One region of the Promicromonospora sp. NPDC110617 genome, then DNA from elsewhere that is predicted to be linked to it. Evidence: predicted binding sites of a transcription regulator. Region 1 holds the regulator's gene; the other holds the start of a gene.
What was found. Region 1 encodes HspR, which represses chaperone genes until heat shock. Its sites were predicted from a motif close to AAGTTGAGTCNNNNNGACTCAACTT; they were not measured.
Positions count from the first base shown of each region.

Region 2: the regulator HspR is predicted to act here: its motif matches at 4,421-4,445, upstream of clpB (ATP-dependent chaperone ClpB).

Region 1 is NZ_JBVKBM010000004.1:47,775-54,713, forward strand. Features, by position in the region: gene dnaK (molecular chaperone DnaK) at 1-497, shown strand, start outside; gene grpE (nucleotide exchange factor GrpE) at 494-1,165, shown strand; gene ACZ7LE_RS21930 (DnaJ C-terminal domain-containing protein) at 1,242-2,246, shown strand; gene ACZ7LE_RS21935 (heat shock protein transcriptional repressor HspR) at 2,336-2,788, shown strand; gene ACZ7LE_RS21940 (DUF1540 domain-containing protein) at 2,952-3,260, shown strand; gene ACZ7LE_RS21945 (nucleotidyl cyclase domain-containing protein) at 3,303-4,070, opposite strand; gene ACZ7LE_RS21950 (sigma-70 family RNA polymerase sigma factor) at 4,342-6,939, shown strand, end outside.
Region 2 is NZ_JBVKBM010000001.1:416,741-423,679, forward strand. Features, by position in the region: gene ACZ7LE_RS01780 (SLC13 family permease) at 1-323, shown strand, start outside; gene ACZ7LE_RS01785 (CaiB/BaiF CoA transferase family protein) at 338-1,516, shown strand; gene ACZ7LE_RS01790 (carboxyl transferase domain-containing protein) at 1,513-2,931, shown strand; gene ACZ7LE_RS01795 (sulfite exporter TauE/SafE family protein) at 3,040-3,834, opposite strand; gene cpt (chloramphenicol phosphotransferase CPT) at 3,818-4,375, opposite strand; gene clpB (ATP-dependent chaperone ClpB) at 4,503-6,939, shown strand, end outside.

The sequences.
Region 1 (6,939 bases):
ACGCGAACGGCATCGTGCACGTGTCCGCCAAGGACCGCGGCACGGGCATGGAGCAGTCGATGAAGATCACGGGCGGCTCCGCGCTCCCCAAGGACGACATCGACCGCATGGTCAAGGACGCCGAGCTGCACGCCGAGGAGGACAAGAAGCGGCGCGAGGAGGCGGACACCCGCAACCAGGCCGAGGCCTTCGCGTACTCCATGGAGAAGCAGATCGCGGACAACCGCGACAAGCTCCCGGCCGAGGTCGTCACCGAGGTCGAGGCGGACATCGCCGCCGTGAAGTCCGCGCTCGAGGGCGAGGACGCCGACGCCGTGAAGAGCTCGTACGAGAAGCTCGGCGCGTCGTCGCAGAAGATCGGCGAGGCGCTGTACGCGGCCGAGCAGCCCGCGGCGCAGGGTGCCGAGGGCGCCCCGCAGACGGCGAACGCCCAGTCCGCCAAGGACGAGGACGTCGTCGACGCCGAGATCGTGGACGACGAGGACGAGCGCAAGTGACGGACGAGCACCAGCAGGGACCTCCCGAGCCCGAGGGCTCGGGGGAGCACCCCTTCCAGTTCACGGACAAGCGCAAGGTGAACGCCTCCGGCGACGAGGCGCGACCGGCCGAGCCCGCTCCGGCGGACGACGCCGCCGCGGCGGACGAGTCCGCCGCGAGCCCCGCACCGGAGGACGCGCCGGCCGACCCGCTGGCCGGGCTCGACTTCGAGCCCTCCGGTGACGCCGCCGAGGCGTCCGAGGTCCTCAAGGCCAAGGCGGAGGCGGCGGAGCACCTGGACGCGCTGCAACGCGAGCGGGCCAGCTTCACGAACTACCGCAACCGGGCGCTGCGCGATCAGGACGCCGCGCGCGACCGGGGCGTGCAGGACGTGCTGGCGGCGCTGCTGCCCGTGCTCGACGACGTCGAGCGCGCGAAGCAGCACGGCGAGCTGAGCGGTCCCATGGCGGCGATCGCGGAGAAGCTCGACCAGAGCCTGCAGAAGTTCGGCGTCGAGCGGTTCGGCAAGGTGGGGGAGGAGTTCGACCCCACCCTGCACGAGGCGCTCATGCACTCGACCGACGCGGACGCGACGGCCGCCACGGTGAACCTCGTGGTGGAGCCCGGGTACAAGATCGGCAACAAGGTGGTCCGGGCGGCGCGCGTAGGCGTCGTCGGACCGGAGTGATCCGCCGGTGGCCGAGCTGGTCGAGACCTTGGTCTCGACCAGCTCGACCACCGGTGTCGACGCGGAAGGAGGTGCCATGACCGGTCAGGACTGGATGGAGAAGGACTTCTACGCCGTGCTGGGCGTGTCCAAGGACGCCGACGACGCGGCCATCAAGAAGGCCTACCGCAAGCTCGCGCGTCAGTACCACCCCGACCAGAACCAGGGGAACGCGGCGGCGGAGTCGAAGTTCAAGGAGATCGGCGAGGCCTACGCGGTGCTCTCCGACCCGGAGCAGCGCCGCCAGTACGACGCCGTGCGCGCCATGGCGGGCGGCGCCCGCTTCTCGGCGGGTGCCGGCGGCGCCGGTGCCGGCGGGTTCGAGGACATCATGGGTGCCATGTTCGGCGGCGCCCAGGGCACGGGCGGCCGGGGCGGGCCACGCGTCCGCTACCCGCAGGGCGGGAACGGCGGCTTCGAGGACATCCTCGGCTCCATGTTCGGCGGAGGCCGGACGGCCTACGGCGCCGGCACCACCGGGTACGCCACGCCGACCTCGGGCGCGGACGTCGCCGCCCAGGTGACGCTGCCGTTCCGGGCGGCCGTGGAGGGTACGACGGCGGAGCTCGAGGTCAACGGCCGCACCATCACGGCCCGGATCCCCGCGGGGATCAACGACGGCAGGAAGATCCGGCTGCGGGGCAAGGGCCGGCCGGGAGTGGCCGGCGGCCCCGCGGGCGACCTCGTCGTGACGGTGCACGTCACGCCGCACCCGGTCTGGACGCTGGACGGCGTGGACCTGCGCATGACCGTGCCCGTCACGTTCGCGGAGGCGGCGCTCGGCACCACGCTGGAGGTACCCACCCTGGACGGCGCCACGGTGCGGCTCAAGGTGCCGGCGGGCACGCCGTCGGGCCGGGTGCTGCGCGTCAAGGGGCGCGGCGTGCAGACGGCGAAGGCGACCGGCGACCTGCTCTTCACCGTGCAGGTGGCCGTGCCGCAGAAGCTCAGCAAGAAGGCCAGGCAGGCGCTCGAGACGTTCGCCGCCGAGAGCGACGGCGAGGACGTGCGCGCCGGGCTGGCCGCGCGGGCGGCGGAATGACGGCCGGTGCGGTGGGGCGGCTGCCCTGCCGCACCGGGTTCGGCTAACCTGCCCGCACCAACAGTGCAAAACAGACTTGGGAGGTGCGCATGGTCGACGACGACACACCCGTGCTCACCGTGTCCAAGGCCGCCGAGCTCGCGGGCATGCACCCGCAGACGCTACGGCAGTACGACCGCCTCGGCCTGGTGGTGCCCCGGCGCACGCGCGGCCGCGGCCGCCGGTACTCGCGCCGCGACGTGGCACGCCTGCTGCAGGTGCAGCAGCTCGCCCAGGGCGAGGGCATCAACCTCGCCGGGATCAAGCGCATCCTCGACCTGGAGGCGCACGTCTCCGTGCTGGAGGAGCGCCTCGGTGACCTGCTGATGCGGGTCCAGGAGGAGGGGCGCGTGTTCGCCGCAGGTCCGGCGGCGGGCGACGTCGTGGTGGTCCAGCGAGGTCAGCGCGTCCGCAGCGCGGCGGTGCGCGTGGACCTGGAGCACCGTGCCGCCGGTGGGGGTGCCGTGGTGCTCTGGCGGCCGGCCCCGCGGCGCGAGGAGTGACCGCGTCCTCGACGTCCGGTTGATTTCAGCAATGGCATTCTTTCGTTAATCAAGAATACTCGCGAGAGTATAGGTAAGGCATTCCTTGCTCCACGCGATCTCCCCTTTCGGAATACGATCGATGTATTCCGCAGGAGTGACGCACCGAGCGAGGAGAGATGCCATGAGCACGCTGATGGAAATGCCCGAGGTCGTCGAGTGCTCGATCGACGGCTGCGGGTACAACCACGAGCACGGCTGCCACGCCGGCGCCGTCACCATCGGAGGGCACGCGGGCGACGCCTCCTGCGCCACGTTCATCCCGCTGAGCACCAAGGGCGGCCTGGAGAAGGTGATCGCCCACGTCGGCGCCTGCCAGCGCGCGGAGTGCACCCACAACGACCACCTGGAGTGCAACGCGGCGTCGATCCGCGTGGGACCGGGCCCCGAGGACCCGGGGCACGCCGACTGCCTCACCTTCGAGCAGGCCTGAACCCTCGCGCACGGCTGAGGCCGGGCGCGAGGCGTCCGGCGCTCAGCGCGCCAGGTGGTCCAGGAGGAGCAGTGCGTCCCCGTGCGTCCCGGGAAGCCGCTCGACCCACACCCGGGTCGGGCGGCGCACCTCTGTCGTCAGGCCGAGCACCTCGGCGTTGCGCTCCACGACGCGGCGCAGCGACTGGCCGAGCTCCGCCGTCGTCGGGCCGCGCTCGCACAGCACCACGAACGTGCCGTCGCCGACGGCCGCCATCGGGTGGCCCTCGCCGAACACCTGGTGCAGGGTGCGGCCGATCGCGGCGGAGCGCGCCAGCCGCTGCCAGGTGTCGAGGTTCTCCAGGCCCACGTCGAGCACCAGCAGGCAGTGGGACTCGCCCGCGGTCGAGCCGGTGCGCTGGGCGACACCGTAGGTCTCGCGCAGCCGCTCGCCCAGGTACTCACCGGTGGGCAGGCCGGTCGAGGGGTCGTGCGTGGCGATCTGGTAGGGCACGCGCTCGCGCTCCCCGACCCAGCCGATCGCCGCGGCGCGCAGCGCGCCGACATCCGTGGGCCGCCCGAAGGCGGCGTAGAGGCAGGCGACGTCGTCCAGGGCCTCGGTGATTCCCGCACCCACCCCGGCGCGCGCCGCACCGAGCCGTTCGGCCGGCGCGATCACGCCACGGCCCTCGGCCAGTGCCTCTGCTAGCGCTTCTGCGGCGGGGTGCTCCCAGTCGTTCGGCCGGATCCAAACCGACGCCAGACTCGTAGCGCGCCACCGCTCGCGCAGGTCGTGCACACGCACCCGCGCCTCCTGCTGTGCCTCGCTCATACTGATGGGACCCTCACGGGGATACATCATGACGCACCTTCGAGTGTGACGTGCCGGACTTCACCCGGGCATCACCCCGGAATCTGGAATTCCACCCCCTAAAACTTCCGCCTGGCTCTATAGTCTTGGCAGGACGGCGACAGTCAACGGCAGCGCGACCACCGCGAGAGTCTGGGTAGACGTGAGGCAAGTCGAGAGCAGCACAGGGGAAACCCCCAGCGACGCGGAACTGATTCTGCAGGTCAGGTCAGGTGACCGCGATGCTTTTGGCGTGCTCTACGAGCGCCACGCGGCCGCCGCTCGTGCCCTCGCCCGGCAGTACGTGCCGGCCGCTGACGCGGAGGACGTCGTCGCCGACGCGTTCAGCAAGCTGTTCGAGATGCTGCGCCGCGGGGTCGGCCCCGACGCCGGGTTCCGCCCCTACCTGTACACGATGGTCCGCCACCGGTCGTTCGACGTGTCGCGCGGCGCCGCGCGCACCCGGCCGAGCACCGACGACGAGATCGAGTCCGTCCTCGGCCGGGTGGCCTCGAAGGACGACCCGGCGCTCGAGGGCTTCGAGCGCAGCGTGATCGCCAAGGCCTACGTCGACCTCCCGGAACGGTGGCGCGAGGTCCTCTGGTACGTGCTCGTGGACGAGCTCAAGCCCGCCCAGGTCGCGCCCGTGCTCGGCCTCAGCCCCAACGGGGTGTCCGCCCTGCTCTACCGCGCCAAGGAGGCGCTGCGGGCCGGGTACCTCCAGCAGCACCTGTCGCACGCGCCGTCCGACACGTGCCGCACCGTCAACCCGCTGCTCGGCGGGTACGTGCGCGCGAGCCTGTCCAAGCGCGAGACCACCAAGATCGACGAGCACCTGTCCACCTGCGCCACCTGCAGCGCCCTCGTGCTCGAGCTGCACGACGTGGCGCACGGGATGAAGACCGTCATCGCCCCGCTCGTGCTGGGCGCGGGCGGCCTCGCCCTGGTCGGGGCCGGCGCCCCGATCGGCGGCCTGGTCGTCGCCGCGAAGGCCGGCGCTGGCGCGGCGGCTCATGGCGCGCACTCCGCCTCCGCCATGAGCGCGGCGTCGAGCGGCTCGTTCTCCGGCGCGGTGTCGTCCGCCGTGTCCACCACCGCGGGCGCCGTCGCCTCCGCCGCGGCTGCGGCGACGGGTGGCAGCGTGGCCGCGGGCGCGCTCGCCGTCGCCGCCGTCGGCCTGGTCGCGGCGCTGCAGATCACGGCGCCGCCGGAGGCCGACACGCTGATCGACACCGTGATCGCCACCAACGAAGCCCGGGAGCTGCCGGGCGGCAGCTCCGCCGAGGAGGTCAAGGGCGGCGACCCCGTGCTGCCGACCGATGTGGTGCCGAGCAAGGACACCGCGTACATCGAGGTCGACTACGCGGACGCCGCGCAGCCCCTGACGCCCCGCCAGGCCCAGAACCTGTCGTTCACCGTGCAGAACACGGGCGCCGCCGACGCGACGGGTACCCAGCTCGAGGTCACGCTCCCGAGCGGGCTCACGGTCACGAAGCCGGAGGGGTCCTTCGGTACGGGGATCGGCGGCCGTCTGGTCGCCGGCACCGTGCCCTCCTCGACGGGCGCGACGCCTACCCCGTCCGCCACGCCGGCGGCCGGCGTGGCCGACGGCACGTCGTCCGGGTCGAAGGCCGACGCCTCGGCGGGCTCGTCCACCAGCGAGATCGCCGTCCCGACGTCGCCGAGCGCGTCGCCCAGCGCGCCCGCCACCGAGGGCTCCGTGCCGGTCGAGGCCCCGGTCGGCTGCACGCCGACCGAGCGGGCCAACGTCGTGCTCTGCTCGATCGGCGAGCTCGCGCAGGGCGTGACGCGCAGCGTCGTCGTGCCCGTGCAGGCGAATGCCGGCGGTGACTACCCGGTGAGCGCCAAGGTCTGGGCCGACGGCCTCGAGCCGATGAGTGCCGACCTCCCGAGCCGCACGGTCGCGGCGTTCGGTCCGGAGCTGTCTGCGCAGACCAGGGACGTGTCGCTGTCCAGCCCCGGCAACGCGCCGCTGCCCATCACCCTGGTCAGCACCGGTGACCGCACGGTGGGCCCCGGCTGGGCGGTCGCCGTCTCCCTGCCCGACGGCGTCAAGCCGGCGTCGGATCAGGCGCAGCTCTCCTGCGCGGCCGGTGACCTGCCGAACTCCTGGCTCTGCTCGCCGCTCTCCGGGTCCTACCTGTCGTCGTCGCAGATCGAGCCGGACGGCGCCGTCGACGTGTCGCTGAACGTGACCACCGCGGCGTCGTCCACGGCGCAGCCCGCCGAGCTGGGCGTGGCGAACGTCCGCCCGGTCCTCGCCGGCAGCGCACGGTCCGCCTCGTCCACGCTGGTCGCCACCTCGGCCTGGGCCAACGCCGGTGCCGGGGTGGGCACCGTCACCGCGTCCTGCCTCGCCACCGGCGGGGTCGACAAGGCCGACGCCACCGTGATCGGCAGCTACACCAACACGACCCAGCGCGTCGTGCGCGTCGCCCTCGAGGCGGCCGGCAGCCGCGAGTCCACGGGCAAGGACGTGGCGCCCGGCGAGTCCGCGCGGGTCACGGTGCACGACGGCCTGCGCGTCCCGGCCGGCCAGGCCACGTTCGTGCTGACCACGGCCGTGGACGGCAACACCTACGAGACCCGCGTCGCCGCCGGTGACCACCGCGCGGTGGACTGCTACCAGCCGGAGTGGGGCACCGAGACGAGCGTGCAGACCGTCAACGCCGGCGGCACCGTGGGCGTCAAGGGCACGATCACGAACAAGACGAGCGAGTCGGTGCTCGCCGTCATGTCGGTGCCGGTGGGCGGTGACACGCTCAAGTCGGTCAAGGTGCCGGTCGCGGCGGGCGGTTCGATGGATCTCTCCGTGAACACCGAGCGCACG
Region 2 (6,939 bases), on a different contig from region 1:
GCGCGCTCGTCCTGTGCTACGTGGGCGGCATCGCATCGGCCTTCGCGTCGTCGACGGCGCTGCTGCCGGTGATCATCCCGATCGCCGTCCCGCTCATCGCGGGCGGGGGCGTGAGCCCCTGGGCGATGGCCGCCGCCCTGGCCGTCTCGTCGACCATCGTCGACGTCAGCCCCTTCTCCACGAACGGAGCCCTGATGCTCGCCAACCGCCCGGACACGATCTCCGAGCAGGCCTACTACAAGCAGATCCTCAACTACGCCATCATCGTCACCCTCGCGGGGCCGCTGCTGGTCTGGGCCATCCTCGTCCTGCCGGGCTGGTGAGCACGGTGAGCACCATGACCGGACCGCTGACCGACGTCGTCGTCGTCGACCTCTCCCGCGCCCTGGCCGGGCCGCACGCCACCATGATGCTCGGCGACCTGGGCGCGCGGGTCGTCAAGGTGGAGGTGCCCGAGCGGGGCGACGACACGCGCGGCTGGGGCCCGCCGTTCGTCGGTGCGGAGGACGCCCGCGAGTCGACGTACTTCCTCTCCGCGAACCGCAACAAGGAGTCGATCGCGCTCGACCTCAAGGCCGACGCCGACAGGGAGACGCTCCTCGACCTCGTGGACCGCGCCGACGTGCTCGTGGAGAACTTCCGGCCCGGGGTGCTGGACCGCCTCGGCCTGGGTGTCGACTCCCTGCTGGAGCGCAACCCGCGCCTCGTGGTGCTCTCGATCACCGGGTTCGGGCACGACGGTCCGGAGGGCGGACGTGCCGGCTACGACCAGATCGCCCAGGGCGAAGCCGGCCTGATGTCCCTGACCGGCTCCGGTCCGGACGACCCGCAGCGCGTGGGCGTGCCGATCGGCGACCTGCTCGCCGGGATCTACGGCGCGTACGGCGTGCTGGCGGCGCTGCACGAGCGGCACCGCACCGGCGCCGGCCAGGTGGTGCGCACGTCGCTGCTGGCCGCCGTCACGGGGGTGCACGCCTTCCAGGGCACGCGGTGGACGGTCGCCGGGGAGGTGGGGCGCGCGCAGGGCAACCACCACCCTTCCATCGCGCCGTACGGCCTGTTCCGCTGCCGTGACGGCGCCGTCCAGATAGCCGTCGGGTCCGAGGCGCTGTGGCAGCGGTTCTGCCTCGCGTTCGGGCTCGACGCGGACGCCGAGGGTCTGCGGGACAACTCCGGGCGGGTGGCCCGCCGCGACCAGGTGATCAAGGTGGTCGAGGAAGCCTTCGAGGCCTACGACGCCGACGCGCTGCTGACCAAGCTGGCCGACGCCGGGATCCCGGCGGGCCGGGTGCGTACGCTCGACGAGGTGTACGCATGGGAGCAGACGGCGAGCCAGGGGCTGCTCGTGGACGTGGAGCACACGAGCCTCGGCCGGCTCACCCTGCCGGGGCCGCCGCTGCGGTTCTTCGACGCCGACGGCACCGAGGTCACGCGCCGCGAGCACCGCGCGCCGCCGGTGCTGGACGAGCACGCGGCCCGGATCCGGGCCTGGCTCGACGCGTCGGGGACGCCGTGACCCGCCGCTGGACGGCGCGCGAGCTGCTCGACCTGGTGCTCGACGCCGGCAGCTTCGAGTCCTGGGACGAGCCGGTCGACACCTCCGGGCACCCGGCGGAGTACCGCGCGGTGCTGGCCGCCGCGGCCGAGAAGGCCGGCACCGACGAGTCCGTGCTCACCGGCCGCGGGCGCGTCCGCGGGCGGCCCGTCGTGGTCGTCGTCAACGAGTTCCGGTTCCTCGGGGGCTCGATCGGCCGGGCCGCCGCGCGACGGATCACCGCCGCCGTCCGGCGCGCGACTGCGGAGCGCCTGCCCGTCCTGGCCACGACGGCGTCGGGCGGCACGCGCATGCAGGAGGGCACGCCCGCGTTCCTCCGGATGGTCGAGATCTCGCGCGCCGTCATGGCGCACCGCGACGCCGGCCTGCCCTACCTCGTCTACCTGCGGCACCCCACGACCGGCGGCGTCTACGCGTCCTGGGGCTCGCTCGCCCACCTCACCGTCGCCGAACCGGGTGCCCTCATCGGGTTCCTGGGCCCGCGCGTGGTCGAGGCCCTGACCGGCAAGGCGCTGCCCGACGGCGTGCAGTCCGCCGAGAACCTCGCCGCCAAGGGCGTGCTCGACGGCGTCGTCACGCCCGAGAGCCTGCCCGCGCTGGTCGAGCGGGCGCTCGCGGTGCTGGTCGACCCGCCGTCGTCGGCCACGCTGCCGCGCCGGACGGGCGAGCCCTCCGGGACGACGTCGGCCTGGGACTCCGTGCTGCGCACCCGCGCCGCGGGCCGGGTCGGCGTGCGCGACCTGCTGCGCCACGGGGCCTCGGGGACCGTGCGGCTGTCCGGCACGGACGAGGGCGAGCGGGACGAGTCGATGCTGGTCGCGCTCACGCGGCTCGACGGCCGGCCGTGCCTGGTCGTCGGCCAGGACCGCAGTCGGCAGACCGAGGCCACCCCGATGGGTCCGGCCGCGCTGCGCGTGGCCCGGCGCGCGATGGGGCTGGCCGAGGAGCTGCGACTGCCCCTGGTCGCCGTGATCGACACGCCCGGGGCCGAGCTCTCGCAGGCCGCCGAGGAGGGCGCGCTCGCCGGTGAGATCGCCCGCTGCATGGCGGCGCTGACCCGGATGACCGTGCCGACGCTGTCCGTGATCCTCGGCCAGGGCTGCGGCGGCGGGGCGCTCGCGCTGCTGCCCGCGCAGGCGGTGATCGCGGCGGAGCACGCCTGGCTGTCGCCGCTGCCGCCCGAGGGTGCGAGCGTCATCGTGCACGGGGACACCACGCACGCGGCCGAGCTGGCCGAGGCCCAGCACGTGCGCGCCGTCGACCTGCTCGCCGAGGGCGCGGTCCAGCGCGTGGTCCCGGAGCACGACGGCGACACGGTCCGCGACGTCGCGGTGGCAGTGGCGGCGGAGTGCGCGGCGGTGCTGGCTGGTCGGTAGTTCGGGTGGTCGGCAGTTTCGGGTGATCGGCAGAATGTCAGGTGGTCGGTATTCCGAGCTGCCGACCACCTGACATTCTGCCGACCACCCGAATTGCCGACTGAACAGCTAGCGCTTCTCCAGGGCCTTGCGGACCTGCTGGACCAGCGCGAACACCAGGAGCGCAGCGAACAGGATCGATGCCACGTTGTCGGGCAGCACGACCGACAGGCTCGCGCCGCCGAACGAGAACACCGAAGCGACCAGGCCGATGATCGCCGCCGTCCTGAGGTGCACCAGGCCGTTGCGCGCGTTGACCCAGGTGCCCGAGACGGCGGTGGGGATCATCGCGACCAGCGAGGTGCCCTTGGCGAGCGCGGGGGCGAAGTCGAACAGCGCGGAGAGCCCCGGCACGGCGATCTGGCCGCCGCCGATGCCGAGCAGGCCCGAGGCGATGCCCATGACCAGGCCGAGCCCGACCATGCCGGCGCCGTCGAGCAGGCTGGGAACCCCCTGCGCGGTGTCGACGGACGGCGGGTCGACGAACGAGTCGAGCAGGGAGCGCACGATGCCCGCGACGAGCACCCCGACGAACAGCCAGCGCAGCAGGGTCTCGGGCACGCGCGCGAGCAGTCGCGCGCCGTAGGCCGCGCCGACCACGGAGCCGACGACGAGCAGCCCGGCGGAGATCAGGTCGACCGCCTGGTGCGTCAGGTACGGGATGGACCCGACGATCGCGGCCGGGAGGATCGCCGCCAGCGAGTAGGCGCTCGCGCGGCGCTGCGTCAGCCCGCCGAGCGAGGTCAGGAGAGGGACCATCACGATGCCGCCGCCGAGGCCGAACAGACCGGAGAACGCTCCGCCGACGATCCCGACGAGGACGGCGCGGGGTGGGGTCAGGGAGTCGTCAGTCTGCTCGGTCACCCCGTGATGATCTCAGGTGTGCGGCGATGGTCTGTGCGCAGTCCAGCGAGGCGGTGCGCGTGGTGTCCACCTCCAGGTCGTAGCGGACGCCCTGGTGGACGACGTCGGCCTGCTGCGCGGCCATGCCGGCCACCCGGTCGCCGCGGGCCGCCTCGCGCTGCCCGGCCACGTCGGGGTCGCACCGCACGCCCACCCAGAGCGTCGGCACGTCACCCAGTGCGTCGAGCCAGCGGCGCTGCGACCCGCCGCCGCCCAGGAACACGTCGTCGACCACGAGGTGCGCGCCGGCGCGCACCATGGCGACCAGCCCGGCGATCCAGGCGTCCTGCAGGGCCATGAAGTCCTGCCCGACGGCGACGCCGCCGTCGTCGGCGAACCCGATCCCGTCGCCGCCGGCCGTCAGCCGGGCGGGCATCGCGTCGACGAGCGTGTCGATGCTGAGCGAGAGCCAGGGCTCGGGCAGCACGGCCTGGAGCTCGCGGGCGATCGCCGACTTGCCCGAGCTGGATCCGCCGTTGAGGACGATGACCTGGGTGTGCACGCCGCCACCGTACGAGTGTCGGTGACGCGCGCTACAGTGATTATCAAGTTGAGCGGAATAGACTCAACTTTGCGCAGGTTTCAACCAGTAGACCTCTGTCCCACCTGAACCAGCCCCGGGAGGCTTCATGGACACCAAGTTCACGACCATGTCGCAGCAGGCGATCGGCGACGCCATCCAGTCGGCGTCGGCCGCCGGCAACCCGCAGCTCGAGCCGGTCCACCTGCTCGCCTCGCTGCTCCAGCAGGAGCGCGGCGTGGCCGTCGGCCTGCTCGACGCGGTCGGGGCGAACGCGCAGGCCATCGGCCAGCAGGTGCGCGCCGCTCTCGTCGCGCTGCCCCAGGCCAGCGGCAGCAGCACCGCCCAGCCGAGCGCGAGCCGCGCCCTGGCGACGGTCCTCGACCTGGCGGGCAAGGAGGCCCAGGGGCTGGGCGACGAGTACGTCTCCACCGAGCACCTGCTCATCGCGCTGGCCGCCGGGCAGTCGTCCGCGGCGCAGATCCTGTCCGACGCCGGGGCGACCGCCGACGCGCTGCGCGCCGCCCTGCCCGCCGTCCGCGGTTCCGGCCGCGTCACGAGCCCCAACCCGGAGGGCACCTACAAGGCGCTGGAGCAGTACGGCACCGACCTGACGCAGCAAGCGCGTGACGGCAAGCTGGACCCGGTGATCGGCCGCGACTCGGAGATCCGCCGCGTGATCCAGGTGCTCAGCCGCCGCACGAAGAACAACCCCGTGCTCATCGGCGAGCCCGGCGTCGGCAAGACCGCCGTCGTCGAGGGGCTCGCCCAGCGCGTGGTGGCCGGCGACGTCCCCGAGTCCCTCAAGGGCAAGCGCCTGATCGCGCTCGACCTGGCCTCGATGGTGGCCGGCGCCAAGTACCGCGGCGAGTTCGAGGAGCGCCTCAAGGCGGTCCTGGAGGAGATCACGGCGTCGGACGGCGAGGTGGTCACCTTCATCGACGAGCTGCACACCGTGGTCGGCGCGGGCGCCGGCGGTGACGGCGCCATGGACGCCGGCAACATGCTCAAGCCCATGCTGGCCCGCGGCGAGCTCCGCATGGTCGGTGCCACCACGCTCGACGAGTACCGCGAGCACATCGAGAAGGACCCCGCGCTGGAGCGCCGGTTCCAGCAGGTCTTCGTGGGCGAGCCCTCGGTCGAGGACACCGTGGCGATCCTGCGCGGGCTCAAGGAGCGGTACGAGGCGCACCACAAGGTGACGATCGCCGACTCGGCGCTCGTGGCTGCCGCGTCGCTCTCCGACCGGTACATCTCCGGCCGCCAGCTTCCCGACAAGGCGATCGACCTGGTCGACGAGGCCGCGTCCCGCCTGCGCATGGAGCTCGACTCCTCCCCGATCGAGATCGACGAGCTGCAGCGCGCCGTGACTCGCCTGGAGATGGAGGAGGTCGTGCTCTCCGAGTCGGCCGACGCCGCCTCCAAGGACCGGCTCGAACGGCTCCGTGCCGACCTCGCCGACCGTCGCGAGGCCCTCGCCGCGCTCACCGCGCGCTGGGAGTCCGAGAAGGCAGGGCACAACCGCGTGGGCGACCTGCGCGCACGCCTGGACGAGCTGCGCACCGACGCCGAGCGCAAGCTCCGCGAGGGCGACCTGGAGGGCGCGGCCCGCATCCGGTACGGCGAGATCCCTGTCGTCGAGAAGGAGCTCGCGGCCGCCGAGGAGGCCGAGGCCGGCGCGGAGGACGTGCCGGACGGCCTCGGCCCGGAGACCGCCGAGCCCCCGATGATCGCCGACAAGGTCGGCGCCGACGAGATCGCCGAGGTGGTCGCCGCCTGGACCGGCATCCCCGCCGGGCGGCTGCTCCAGGGCGAGTCCGAGAAGCTCCTGCACATGGAGGACGTGCTCGGCGAACGCCTGATCGGCCAGCGGGCCGCGGTCGCCGCCGTGTCCGACGCCGTGCGGCGCACCCGCGCCGGCGTCTCCGACCCCGACCGGCCCACCGGGTCGTTCCTCTTCCTCGGGCCCACCGGTGTGGGCAAGACGGAGCTCGCCAAGGCGCTCGCGGACTTCCTGTTCGACGACGAGCGCGCCATGGTGCGCATCGACATGTCCGAGTACGGGGAGAAGCACTCCGTCGCCCGGCTCGTCGGCGCCCCTCCGGGCTACGTCGGGTACGAGGAGGGCGGTCAGCTCACCGAGGCCGTGCGGCGCAGGCCGTACTCGGTGGTGCTGCTGGACGAGGTGGAGAAGGCGCACCCCGAGGTCTTCGACATCCTGCTCCAGGTGCTCGACGACGGCCGCCTCACCGACGGCCAGGGCCGCACCGTGGACTTCCGCAACACCATCCTCGTGCTGACCTCGAACCTCGGCTCGCAGTTCCTCGTGGAACCGATGCTGTCGGACGAGGAGCGGCGGGAGTCCGTGATGACCGCCGTCCGCGCCGCGTTCAAGCCGGAGTTCCTCAACCGGCTAGACGACGTGGTGATCTTCGACGCGCTGTCGCTCGACGAGCTCGGCCGCATCGTCGACCTGCAGGTCAGGGCCTTCGCGAAGCGGCTCGGTGACCGGCGCATCACGCTGGAGGTGACCACGGCGGCCCGCG